DNA from 2 places in the Streptomyces sp. NPDC127197 genome. Region 1 is predicted to be linked to the other one. Evidence: riboswitches for the same ligand, from Rfam matches in the RefSeq annotation. Region 1 holds a riboswitch; the other holds the start of a gene.
What was found. Region 1 has a riboswitch for glycine ahead of gcvT (glycine cleavage system aminomethyltransferase GcvT). Riboswitches for the same ligand answer to the same signal wherever they lie in the genome.
Positions count from the first base shown of each region.

Region 2: another riboswitch for glycine. It lies ahead of gcvP (aminomethyl-transferring glycine dehydrogenase); the one in region 1 lies ahead of gcvT (glycine cleavage system aminomethyltransferase GcvT).

Region 1 covers NZ_JBHXVG010000040.1:30,453-36,260, forward strand. The annotation lists gene ACFVJQ_RS37505 (L-serine ammonia-lyase) at 1-572, opposite strand, end outside; gene glyA (serine hydroxymethyltransferase) at 655-1,917, opposite strand; gene gcvH (glycine cleavage system protein GcvH) at 1,932-2,309, opposite strand; gene gcvT (glycine cleavage system aminomethyltransferase GcvT) at 2,420-3,538, opposite strand; glycine riboswitch at 3,682-3,781, opposite strand; gene ACFVJQ_RS37525 (AAA family ATPase) at 4,028-4,696, shown strand; gene ACFVJQ_RS37530 (enhanced serine sensitivity protein SseB) at 4,765-5,571, shown strand; gene ACFVJQ_RS37535 (enhanced serine sensitivity protein SseB C-terminal domain-containing protein) at 5,784-5,808, shown strand, end outside.
Region 2 covers NZ_JBHXVG010000061.1:19,379-25,186, forward strand. The annotation lists gene gcvP (aminomethyl-transferring glycine dehydrogenase) at 1-2,404, opposite strand, end outside; glycine riboswitch at 2,581-2,676, opposite strand; gene ACFVJQ_RS42305 (PRC-barrel domain-containing protein) at 2,790-3,158, shown strand; gene ACFVJQ_RS42310 (DNA polymerase IV) at 3,083-4,552, opposite strand; gene ACFVJQ_RS42315 (MerR family transcriptional regulator) at 4,671-5,315, opposite strand; gene ACFVJQ_RS42320 (bifunctional nuclease family protein) at 5,578-5,808, opposite strand, start outside.

The sequences.
Region 1 (5,808 bases):
GACAGGCCCGTCTCCTTGGTCAGGCGCAGCAGTTCGTCGCCCGTGCGGAAGGGGTACTTCAGGACGGTGTCGTCGAGTTTGATCCGGTCCGCGCCCACCGCGTCCTCGTCGACGACGAATCCGCCGCCCACCGAGTAGTACGTCTTGGAGAGGAGTTCGGCGCCGGTGGCGTCGTGGGCCCACAGGGTCATGCCGTTGGCGTGGTAGGGGAGGGTTTTACGGCGGTGCAGGACCAGGTCGTCGTCGTAGGCGAAGGCGATCTCGTGCTCGCCGAGGAGGCGGATCCGGCCCGCGGACCTGATGTCCTCCACCCGCTGGTCGGCGGTCTCGACGTCGACGGTCCGCGGCGAGGCGCCCTCCAGGCCGAGAAGCACCGCCTTGGGCGTGCCGTGTCCGTGTCCGGTCGCGCCGAGGGAGCCGTACAGCTCGGCGCGCACAGAAGCGACCGAGTCCAGCAGGTCCTCGTTGCGCAGCCGGCGGGCGAACATGCGGGCCGCGCGCATGGGGCCCACGGTGTGGGAGCTGGACGGGCCGATGCCGATCGAGAACAGGTCGAAGACCGAGATGGCCACGGTGACTCCTCAGGACAGGGGTGGAACAAGGGGCGGGGCACCGCGCTCACCTCCCAGTGTGCGCGGTGCCCCGGGAAGCGGGTTACTTCGTCAGGCCGGGGTACAGCGGGTGCTTCTCCGCGAGGGCGGCGACCCGGGCCTTCAGCGACGCCGCTTCGTAGGACGGCTTCAGCGCCTCGGCGATGACGTCCGCGACCTCGGCGAAGTCCTCGGTCGTGAAGCCGCGGGTGGCCAGCGCGGGCGTACCGATGCGCAGGCCGGACGTCACCATCGGCGGGCGCGGGTCGTTCGGGACGGCGTTGCGGTTGACCGTGATGCCGACCTCGTGGAGCCGGTCCTCGGCCTGCTGACCGTCGAGCTCGGACTTGCGCAGGTCGACGAGGACCAGGTGGACGTCCGTACCGCCGGAGAGCACATCCACGCCCACGGCCTTCACGTCGTCCTTCACCAGGCGCTCGGCCAGGATGCGGGCGCCCTCCAGCGTCCGCATCTGCCGCTCCTTGAACTCCTCGGAGGCGGCGACCTTGAACGCCACCGCCTTCGCCGCGATCACATGCTCCAGCGGGCCGCCCTGCTGCCCCGGGAACACCGCCGAGTTGATCTTCTTGGCGAGGTCCTGGACGGACAGGATCACACCGCCGCGCGGGCCGCCCAGCGTCTTGTGGGTCGTGGTCGTGACCACGTGGGCGTGCGGCACCGGGTTCGGGTGCAGTCCGGCCGCGACCAGCCCGGCGAAGTGCGCCATGTCGACCATGAGGTACGCGCCGACCTCGTCCGCGATCCGGCGGAACGCGGCGAAGTCCAGCCGGCGCGGGTAGGCCGACCAGCCGGCGACGATCAGCTTCGGCTTGTGCTCCTTGGCGAGGCGCTCGACCTCGGCCATGTCGACCACACCGGAGTCGTCGACGTGGTAGGGCACCACGTTGTACAGCTTGCCGGAGAAGTTGATCTTCATGCCGTGGGTCAGGTGACCGCCGTGCGCGAGGTTCAGACCCATGATCGTGTCGCCGGGCTTGAGCAGCGCGAACATCGCGGCCGCGTTGGCCTGCGCGCCCGAGTGCGGCTGCACGTTGGCGTGCTCGGCGCCGAACAGCTCCTTGATGCGGTCGATCGCGATCTGCTCGACCACGTCGACGTGCTCGCAGCCGCCGTAGTAGCGGCGGCCCGGGTAGCCCTCGGCGTACTTGTTGGTCAGGACCGAGCCCTGCGCCTCCATGACCGCGGCCGGCGCGAAGTTCTCGGAGGCGATCATCTCGAGGGTGGACTGCTGACGGTGCAGCTCGGCGTCGACGGCGGCGGCCACCGCCGGGTCGAGCTCGTGCAGCGGAGTGTTCAGTACGGACATACGGCTACGACTCCTCAGCCGGCGGTGTGGGCGGCGTACTCGTCGGCGGAGAGCAGGTCGGCCGGCTCCTCGGCGACGCGCACCTTGAACAGCCAGCCGCCCTCGAAGGGGGCGGAGTTCACCAGGGACGGGTCGTTCACCACGTCCTCGTTGATCTCGGTGACCTCGCCGGAGACCGGGGAGTACAGGTCGCTGACCGACTTGGTCGACTCCAGCTCGCCGCAGGTCTCGCCCGCGGCCACCGTGGAGCCCACCTCGGGGAGCTGGGCGTAGACGACATCGCCGAGCGCGTTGGCCGCGAACTCGGTGATGCCGACCGTCGCGACGCCGTCCTCGACGGCCGACAGCCACTCGTGCTCCTTGCTGTAGCGCAGCTGCTGGGGGTTGCTCATGGCCTGAATTCTCCTGTACGCGGGGGAGTGCTGGTGAATGGGGGACTGCTGGAATTGCGGGTGAGCAGGGGAAATGTGCGCGGGGTCACGCCGGACCCGCGGCCCGGTGTCTACTTCTGGCGCTTGTAGAAGGGCAGCGCCACGACCTCGTACGGCTCGTGGCTGCCCCGGATGTCCACGCCGACCCCGGGCGTGCCCGGCGCCGCGTGCGCGGCGTCGACGTACGCCATCGCGATCGGCCTGCCCAGCGTGGGGGAGGGGGCACCGGAGGTGATCTCGCCGATCACGGCTCCGCCGGCGACCACGGCGTACCCGGCGCGCGGCACCCGGCGGCCCTCGGCGATCAGGCCGACCAGGACGCGCGGCGGCTCGGATGCGGCACGCTCGGCGGCCTCGGCAAGGGCCTCGCGTCCCACGAAGTCGCCCTCCTTGTCGAACTTCACGACCCGGCCGAGCCCGGCGTCGAAGGGCGTCAGCGAGGTCGACAGCTCGTGCCCGTACAGCGGCATGCCCGCCTCCAGGCGCAGCGTGTCCCGGCAGGACAGCCCGCACGGGACCAGGCCGACGCCCTGGCCGGCCTCGGTCAGCGCCTGCCACAGCGCGACGGCGTGCTCCGGCTTCACGAACAGCTCGAAGCCGTCCTCGCCGGTGTAGCCGGTGCGGGCGATCAGGGCGGGGACGCCGGCGACGGTGCCGGGCAGGCCGGCGTAGTACTTCAGGCCGTCGAGGTCGGCGTCGGTGAGCGACTTCAGGATGCCGGGGGACTCCGGGCCCTGGACGGCGATCAGGGCGTAGGCGTCCCGGTCGTCGCGGACGTCGGCGTCGAACCCGTCGGCCCGCTCGGTGAGCGCGTCGAGCACCACCTGGGCGTTCGAGGCGTTCGCCACGATCATGTACTCGGCCTCGGCGAGCCGGTAGACGATCAGGTCGTCGAGGATGCCGCCGTCCGCCCGGCAGATCATGGTGTAGCGGGCGCGGCCGACCTTGACGCCGCCGATGTTCCCGACCAGCGCGTAGTCCAGCAGGGCGGCGGCCTGCGGGCCGGTCACGGTGATCTCGCCCATGTGGGAGAGGTCGAAGAGGCCGGCCCGGTTACGCACGGCGAGGTGTTCGTCGCGCTCGGAGCCGTAGCGCAGGGGCATGTCCCAGCCGGCGAAGTCGGTCATCGTCGCGCCGAGCGAGCGATGCAGGGCATCGAGCGCGGTGCGGCGGAGTGCGGTACTGCTCATCGGTCGGTCTCCAAGGGCATGACGGGAAGGTCGTTCCTCCCCATCTGTCATCGGAACCTGAGAGGTTCGCCATGACCATGTGTCGGTCCTGGCTTGCACCTTGGGTGGGGCCACTGCACGCAGGGCCCGCTTTTCAGATGTGCCTCGCCCGCGCGGTAACGGGGCCTGAGAGATTCAAGGGAGGGACTTGCTCCTTCGGCGCCCCGACGGCAGTGCTGCCGGGGACTCTCCCGCGCGGATTCAAACGGCCGGTATGCAGTTGGCGCGGCCATCATTGCATGCATCGGCCGGGTGCGGCAGGGTCACCTTGCCGGGCCTTTACCGGGGCCCGCGAACAGCGGCCGCACAGATTCCGCACAGCCGGGCGGGGCATGCTGTAGCAGCGCTGTTGCAGGAAGGGGACGGAAACAGGAGGCACCGAGCATTACCTTCTCTTTACACTCGACGGGGATGGGAACTCGTGAACCGCCCCAGGGGAGGACGATCACGGTGAACAGGACCACGGCGTACGCCACCACCTCGGGTCTCGCGCTGCCCAAGCAGCCGACCGCCCCGGCCAGGGAGGCGTGCGCTTCGCTGCCGTCACCCGTCGTCCGCGACCTGCGCGAGCGGGAGGGCCGCAGCCCGCATGCGCTGCTCTTCGGGCCCCGCGACCTCGTCGTGGTCACGGGCCTGCCCGGCAGCGGCAAGTCGACCCTGATGCGCAGGGCGGTGCGCGGACTGCGCGTCGACTCCCAGGACACCCGCGACCGCTGGGACGGCCGCATGCCCGCCTGGCTGCCGTACGCGGTCTACCGGCCCCTCGTCCGTCTCGCCCACTACGCCGGACTGCGCCGCACCCTGCGCACCGGCGAGGGCGTCGTCGTGCACGACTGCGGTACGCAGGCCTGGGTGCGCGCCTGGCTGGCCCGCGAGGCCCGCCGCCGCGGCGGCACCCTGCACATGCTGCTGCTCGACGTCACCCCGGAGCAGGCCCTGGACGGCCAGCGCGAGCGCGGCCGCGGGGTCTCGCGGTACGCGTTCCTGCGCCATCGCCGGGCCGCCGGCCGCCTGGTGCGCCGCACGGAACGCGGTGATCTGCCGCACGGCTGCGGCGGCGCGGTCCTCCTCGACCGGGAGGCGGCGGACACCCTGCGCCGCATCGGCTTCGTGGGCTGAGGGGACCCGCCCCGTGAGGGGCGTTAGCCTTTCAGCCGCAGTAGAGGTACGGAGCAGGCGGTAGGCAGATGGACGACTTCCCGGCGGACTTCCCCCCGGACCTTTCCGGGGGTTTCCCGGCGCAGGCGCACCCCCATCCGCACGGCGGATGGCCCGGCAACGAGCTGGAGGAGGTGCTGTCGGCCTCCCTCGGTGTGCCCTCGGCCGGCGGCCGGATCGTCGAGGTGCTGGGCCGCAGCTTCGTGTGGGTGCCGCTGCCGAACGGCGGCGGCCCGCACAGCGGCCCGCTCGACCTGCCCACGCTGGACATCGAGGGTCAGGCCTACGTGCCGGTCTTCAGCTCCGAGGAACAGTTCCGGCAGGTCGTCGGCTCCCACATGTCGTACACCGTGGCCCCGGCCGTGGAGTTCGCCCGCGGCCTGCCCCCGCAGGCGGGCATCGTCGTCAACCCGGGCGGCGTGGTCGGCATCCCGCTGCCGCCGCCCGCCGTGGCCGAACTGTGCCGGGCCGGGCGCACCCCGCTCGACGGGCTCACGAGCGGCGGCCGAGTCCGCCTCTTCGAACCCGACTGGCAGGACGACCCGGTCGACTTCCTCGCGGCGGCGTCTGCGGAGTTCGAGGGCATCGGCGTGGTCCTGACGGCCCGTCGCTGCCTGGCGGCGATCGAAACGGCGGACCCGGTGATGTTCGTGGGAGTCGAACTCTCCCAGTGGGAGGGCGATCTGCGGGCAGCTCCCTTGGACGCGCTGGGCCGGGCGTTGGGCAAGGTCCCGGTGAAGTGGCCGGTCAACCTGGTCCTCATGGACGTGGCGCAGGACCCGGTGGTCACCTGGCTGCGCGAGCAGGTGCGCCCCTTCTACCAACGGGGCCTGTAAACGTCCCTGGGGGCAGCCGACTCAGGGGCGCGGGGCTGTATCGATATGCGGCTCCTCCCCCACTCTCGGCTTCGCTCGAGCGGGGGGACCCCCACCGTGGGCGCGATCAACCACGAACAACCCGCAGCCGCAAGACGACACCAAGCCCCGAGCTGGTAGGCGGCCTTAAGCTAGTGCGCAAACGACGGCGTTGCACGAAGGGGCGGTAAAAAGTGAGCGCGAGCGGCACCGCCGCGG
Region 2 (5,808 bases), on a different contig from region 1:
GGTAGTGCGGTTCGAGCCGCTTGGCGATGTAGTTGGCGCTCAGGACCGCCACCTGCGTGGCCCGCTTGAGCCCCTCACCGCCCATGAGCCGGACGTACGCCCACGAGATCGGCAGGATGCCCGCGGACCCCCACGGCGCGGCCGAGATCGGGCCCACACCGGTCTCCGGACCGGCCTCCGGCTGGAGCGGGTGGTTCGGCAGGTACGGCGCCAGGTGCGACCGTACGGCCACCGGGCCGACGCCCGGACCGCCTCCGCCGTGCGGGATGCAGAACGTCTTGTGCAGGTTGAGGTGCGAGACGTCACCGCCGAAGTGCCCCGGCTTGGCCAGCCCGACCAGGGCGTTGAGGTTGGCGCCGTCGACGTACACCTGTCCGCCGGCCTCGTGGACCTGGGCGCAGATGTCGGCGACGTGCTCCTCGAACACCCCGTGCGTGGACGGATACGTGATCATCAGCACCGCCAGTTCGTCGCGGTACTGCTCGATCTTGGCCCGCAGGTCCTCGACGTCGATCTCACCGTCCTCGGCGGTCTTCACGACGACGACCTTCATCCCGGCCATCACGGCGCTGGCGGCGTTCGTTCCGTGCGCGGAGGACGGGATGAGGCACACGGTCCGCTGCTCGTCGCCGCTTGCCCGGTGGTACCCGCGGACGGCGAGCAGACCGGCCAGCTCGCCCTGCGAGCCGGCGTTGGGCTGCAGCGACACCTTGTCGTAGCCGGTGACCTCGGCCAGACGCTCCTCCAGCTCATGGATGAGGGTGAGGTAGCCCTGCGCCTGCCCGGCGGGTGCGAAGGGGTGCAGCTGCCCGAACTCGGGCCAGGTGACCGGCTCCATCTCGGTGGTCGCGTTGAGCTTCATGGTGCAGGAGCCCAGCGGGATCATGCCGCGGTCCAGCGCGTAGTCGCGGTCGGCGAGCCGGCGCAGGTAGCGCAGCATCGCGGTCTCGGAGCGGTGCTGGTGGAAGACGGGGTGGGTCAGGTAGTCGTCGGTGCGCAGCAGCGCGGCCGGCAGCGCCTCCTCGGTGCCGGCGTCCAGGGCGTCGACGTCGCCGTCGACCCCGAACGCGGCCCATACGGCGCTCAGTTGGGCCCGCTTCGTGGTCTCGTCGCAGGCGATCGAGACGTGGTCGGCGTCCACGAGGTGCAGGTTCACGCCGCGGTCTCGCGCCGCCGCCACGACGTCGGCCGCCCGGCCCGGCACCCTTGCGGTGAGCGTGTCGAAGTAGGCGCCGTGGACGGTCTCGACGCCGCCGTCGCGCAGCCCCGCGGCGAGGACGGCGGCGTATCGGTGGGTGCGCCTCGCGATGCCCTTCAGGCCCTCGGGCCCGTGGTAGACGGCGTACATCCCGGCCATGACGGCGAGCAGCACCTGGGCGGTACAGATGTTGCTGGTCGCCTTCTCCCGGCGGATGTGCTGCTCACGCGTCTGCAGTGCGAGCCGGTAGGCCTTGTTCCCGTCGGCGTCGACCGAGACGCCCACGAGGCGGCCGGGCAGGCTGCGGGCGAACTTCTCCTGCACGGCCATGTATCCGGCGTGCGGCCCGCCGAAGCCCATCGGCACGCCGAACCGCTGGGTCGTACCGACGGCGATGTCCGCGCCGAGCTCGCCCGGCGACTTCAGCAGCGTCAGCGCCAGCAGGTCGGCTGCGACGGTGACCAGTGCACCCAGCTGATGGGCCTGGTCGATGATCGGCTTGATGTCGCGTACGGCCCCGGAAGCGCCCGGGTACTGGATGAGCACGCCGTTGATCTCGCGCTCGGCGATGTCGGCCGGGATGCCGTCACTGAGGTCGGCGACGACGACCTCGACGCCGGTCGGCTCGGCGCGGGTCTCGATCACGGCGATGGTCTGCGGGAACGCGTCCGCGTCGACCAGGAAGAGGCCCTTCTTGTTCTTGCCCATGCGCCGGGACAGGGCCATGGCCTCGGCCGCGGCCGTGCCCTCGTCGAGTAGCGAGGCGCCCGAGGTCGGCAGCCCCGTGAGGTCGGCGACCACGGTCTGGAAGTTCAGCAGCGCTTCGAGCCGCCCCTGCGAGATCTCCGGCTGGTACGGCGTGTAGGCGGTGTACCAGGCCGGGTTCTCCATCACGTTGCGCAGGATGACGGGCGGGGTGAACGTCCCGTAGTAGCCGAGCCCGATCATGGAGTCGAGGACCTGGTTGCGGTCGGCGAGCGAGCGCAGCTCGGCCAGCACCTCGGCCTCGGTTCGCGCACCCGGCAGGTCCAGGGCGTCGGCGTTCTTGATCACATCCGGTACCGCGGCGGCGGTGAGCTCGTCGAGCGAGCCGTAGCCGACCTGCGCGAGCATCTTGGCCCGCGCCTCCTGGTCGGGCCCGATGTGGCGCTGCTCGAAGGGCGTGCCCTGTTCGAGCTCGGAGAGCGGAATGCGATGGGCGGTCATTGCGGAGGCCTCCTGGTCTGACGCGACCTTCGAGGGGCACCACGGCGCGGGTACCCCGGCGGCCTCCCCCTCTGTCATCTCAACCTGAGAGCTTCACCGGACCGCCCGAGGACGCCCGGCTTGCACCGTCGGTGAGAGCGGAAGCCGTCGACACCCGCTCTGCTTTCCAGAGTGACCTCGTCCGTGCGGTACGTGGGCCTGAGAGATTCCGGGGAGGATTTGCTCCTTCGGCGCCTCCGATGGTGTCCGGAGGACTCTCCCGCACGGGGTCAGCAGCCGTTTGCCAGACTACCAGCGAGGTCAACGCCCGGCGTTCGAGTGGCCGCGTGCCCCAATGTGCTCTTTCGTAGTGCTTACGGATGAGTTGCGAGCAAGTGGAGGGCCCGTGCAGACCGACATCGATCCGCGCAACCTGATCGGCCGCAAGGCCTTCGACCGCAACGGCAACAAGATCGGCACGATCGACGAGATCTACCTCGACGACGCAACCGGCGTCCCTGAGTGGGCCGCCATACGCACCGGCCTGTTCAGCAGGGACGCCTTCGTGCCTCTCGAGCCCAGCGAGCTGATCGAGGACAGCCTGCACGTCCCCTTCGACCGCGCCCTGATCAAGGACGCCCCCGACTTCGGCGTGGGCCGTCACCTCTCCCCGGAACAGGAACTCCAGCTCTACCACCACTACGGCCTCGACGTGGCCCCTCCGCCCCGCCTCCCGGACCACGACTTCGGCAAACTGGCTGGCGACGACTCCTGACCCCCGGACTCACCCCCGACCGACGAACCCCTCTCCGTGCCCGAAGCCACCTGCTCCCCTGGTCTTCGCGCCACCAATGGCAGCGGATCCGCCGGCTCCAGCGCGGAATCGTCGATCCGGAACGTCCGCACCCGTCCGGTCTCCGAGTCGGGCGTCTCGAACCGCACGGTCACCCTCCCCAGCCCGCTCCCCTGCACCCACCCGTGCCCGTACTCGGCGTGCCGTACGTCGTGCCCCGCGGGCCATCGCCGCTCGACCGGCACGGCCGCACCCTGCACGGGCTCGTCCACCACGTCCTCCGCCGGCCCCTCCGCCCGCTCCCCCGCGGCCTGCGCGAACAGATCCTCCTGCGTGTAGTCGGCGAGCCCGCTGACCCCCACTCCGAGCAGCCGCACGCCGCCCGTGGTGTCCACGGAGTCCAGCAGCCGGGCCGCGGCCTCGCGCACCACCGCCGGATCGTCCGTGGGCCCGCGCAGCGTCTCGGACCGGGTCAGCGTGGAGAAGTCGTACCGCCGCACCTTCAGCACGATCGTCCGCCCCGACAGCCCTGCGCCGCGCAGCCGCCGCACACACCGGTCCGCGAGCCGCTGCACCTCCAGCCCCACCCGGAGCCGGTCATGAATGTCCATGTCATAGGTGTCCTCGACCGACACCGACTTCGTCTCCCGCTCGGCGACCACCGGCCGGTCGTCGCGGGCCAGCGCCATGGCGTACAGCGCGTGCCCGTGCGCCTTTCCCAGAAGTCGTACGAGTTCGTCCTCGCCCGCCTCGGCGATCTCGTCGATCGTGGTGATGCCGGCCCGCCGCAGGTGGTCGCCCGTCGCGGGCCCCACCCCGGGAAGCGTCCGCACCGACATCGGCCCGAGCAGCGCGCGCTCGGTCCCCGGCTCGATCAGCACCAGCCCGTCGGGCTTGGCCTGCTCGGAGGCGATTTTCGCGAGCATTTTGGATGCGGCGAGGCCGACGGACCCCGTGAGCCCGGTGACGGCCCGTATGTCGGCCCGCAGCTTCATCCCCGCCAACCGCGCCGACTCCTCGTCCCAGGCCGCTCCCCCGGCCTCCAGGTCCACGAACGCCTCGTCCAGGCTCAGCGGCTCCACCAGCGGCGACAGGGCCCGCAGCAGTTCCATCACGTGCTCGCTGATCGTCCGGTACAGCCCGAAGCGCGGCACGAGATACGCGGCGTTCGGCGCGAGCCGGCGCGCCTGGGCCATGGGCATCGCCGAATGCACCCCGAACACCCGGGCCTCGTACGAGCAGGTCGCCACCACCCCGCGCGGCCCGAGTCCGCCCACGATCACGGCCTTCCCGCGCAGGCTCGGCTTGGATGCCTGCTCCACCGAGGCGAAGAAGGCATCCATGTCGAGATGCAGGATCGTGGGCGCGGTTCTCACATCTCCGATGCTGCACCACGCCACTGACAATGCGGCGGCACGGCCACGACAGCGCGGCCTGCACACCTACCGACGCGGTGCCCAGCAGGCCACCAGAGGCGCCGGGCAGCTGCGTCGCTCAGACGGCCCGATTGCGCCGTCGTGCCAGCTCATCTGCCGGGTTGTGCCCGACGAGCGTCTCGCCGGTGTCGATGCGCTCCCCGTGCAGCTGTGACAACGCGCTCTCGACGTCCCGCCACACCACCCCGACCGCGATGCCGAAGATCCCCTGGCCGCCCTGGAGGAGCGCATGGACTTCGTCGGGCGAGGTGCACTCGTACACGGTCGCACCGTCGCTCATCAGCGTCATGCGTTCCAGGTCGCGGAAACCGCGTTCCCTGAGGTGCTGCACGGCGGTGCGGATGTTCTGCAACGACACCCCGGTGTCGAGGAACCGCTTGACGATCTTCAGGACGACGACGTCCCGAAAGCTGTACAGGCGCTGCGTCCCGGACCCGTAGGCGGGCCGCACGCTGGGCTCGACGAGCCCGGTGCGGGCCCAGTAGTCCAGTTGCCGGTAGGTAATGCCGGCGGCCGCGCAGGCCGTCGGGCCGCGGTAGCCGATCTGCTCGGACGTCATGGACGCCGCCCCTCCGCTGGTGGGAATGGGCGTCGGTCGCTGCGGAGTGTGATCGGCCGCCCTGCCGTGGAGCGGGTACGGACCGCTCTCCCCGAGACTGCGTCCGGGGGCACCCCCACCCGTACCGTCGCCGCTGCTTCTCACGCCGACCTCCGTCCTTGACCTGCCTTCTCGACGGTAGGCAGTCACCAAGGGTGCGTCAACGATCGCCACACTCGGCACGCCGAGTGATAATCACCCTAAGAGTGGTTTCCCGCGCCCAACCGCGGGGAAAGGCTAGCCGAATGCGCGTGCGGGGAGCCGCGGGACGCCCTCACTGGCCGCCGGCAACTGCCGGTACGGAGGCCGTCATCCACCGGGGGACGACCCGTCGAGGACCTTCACGTCCGCCTGGGCCGACCACGTCTCACTGACTGCTGGTGCCGAAGTCCTCGGGCGAGATCTGGTCGAGGAACTCGCGGAACTTCTCCACCTCGTCCTCCTGCTCGTCCGGAATCGCGATACCGGCGTCGTCGAGCACGCCGTCGCTGCCGTAGATCGGCGTTCCGGTGCGCAGGGCCAGCGCTATGGCATCGGACGGACGGGCGCTCACCTCGACCCCGCTGGCGAAGACCAGCTCGGCGTAGAAGACACCTTC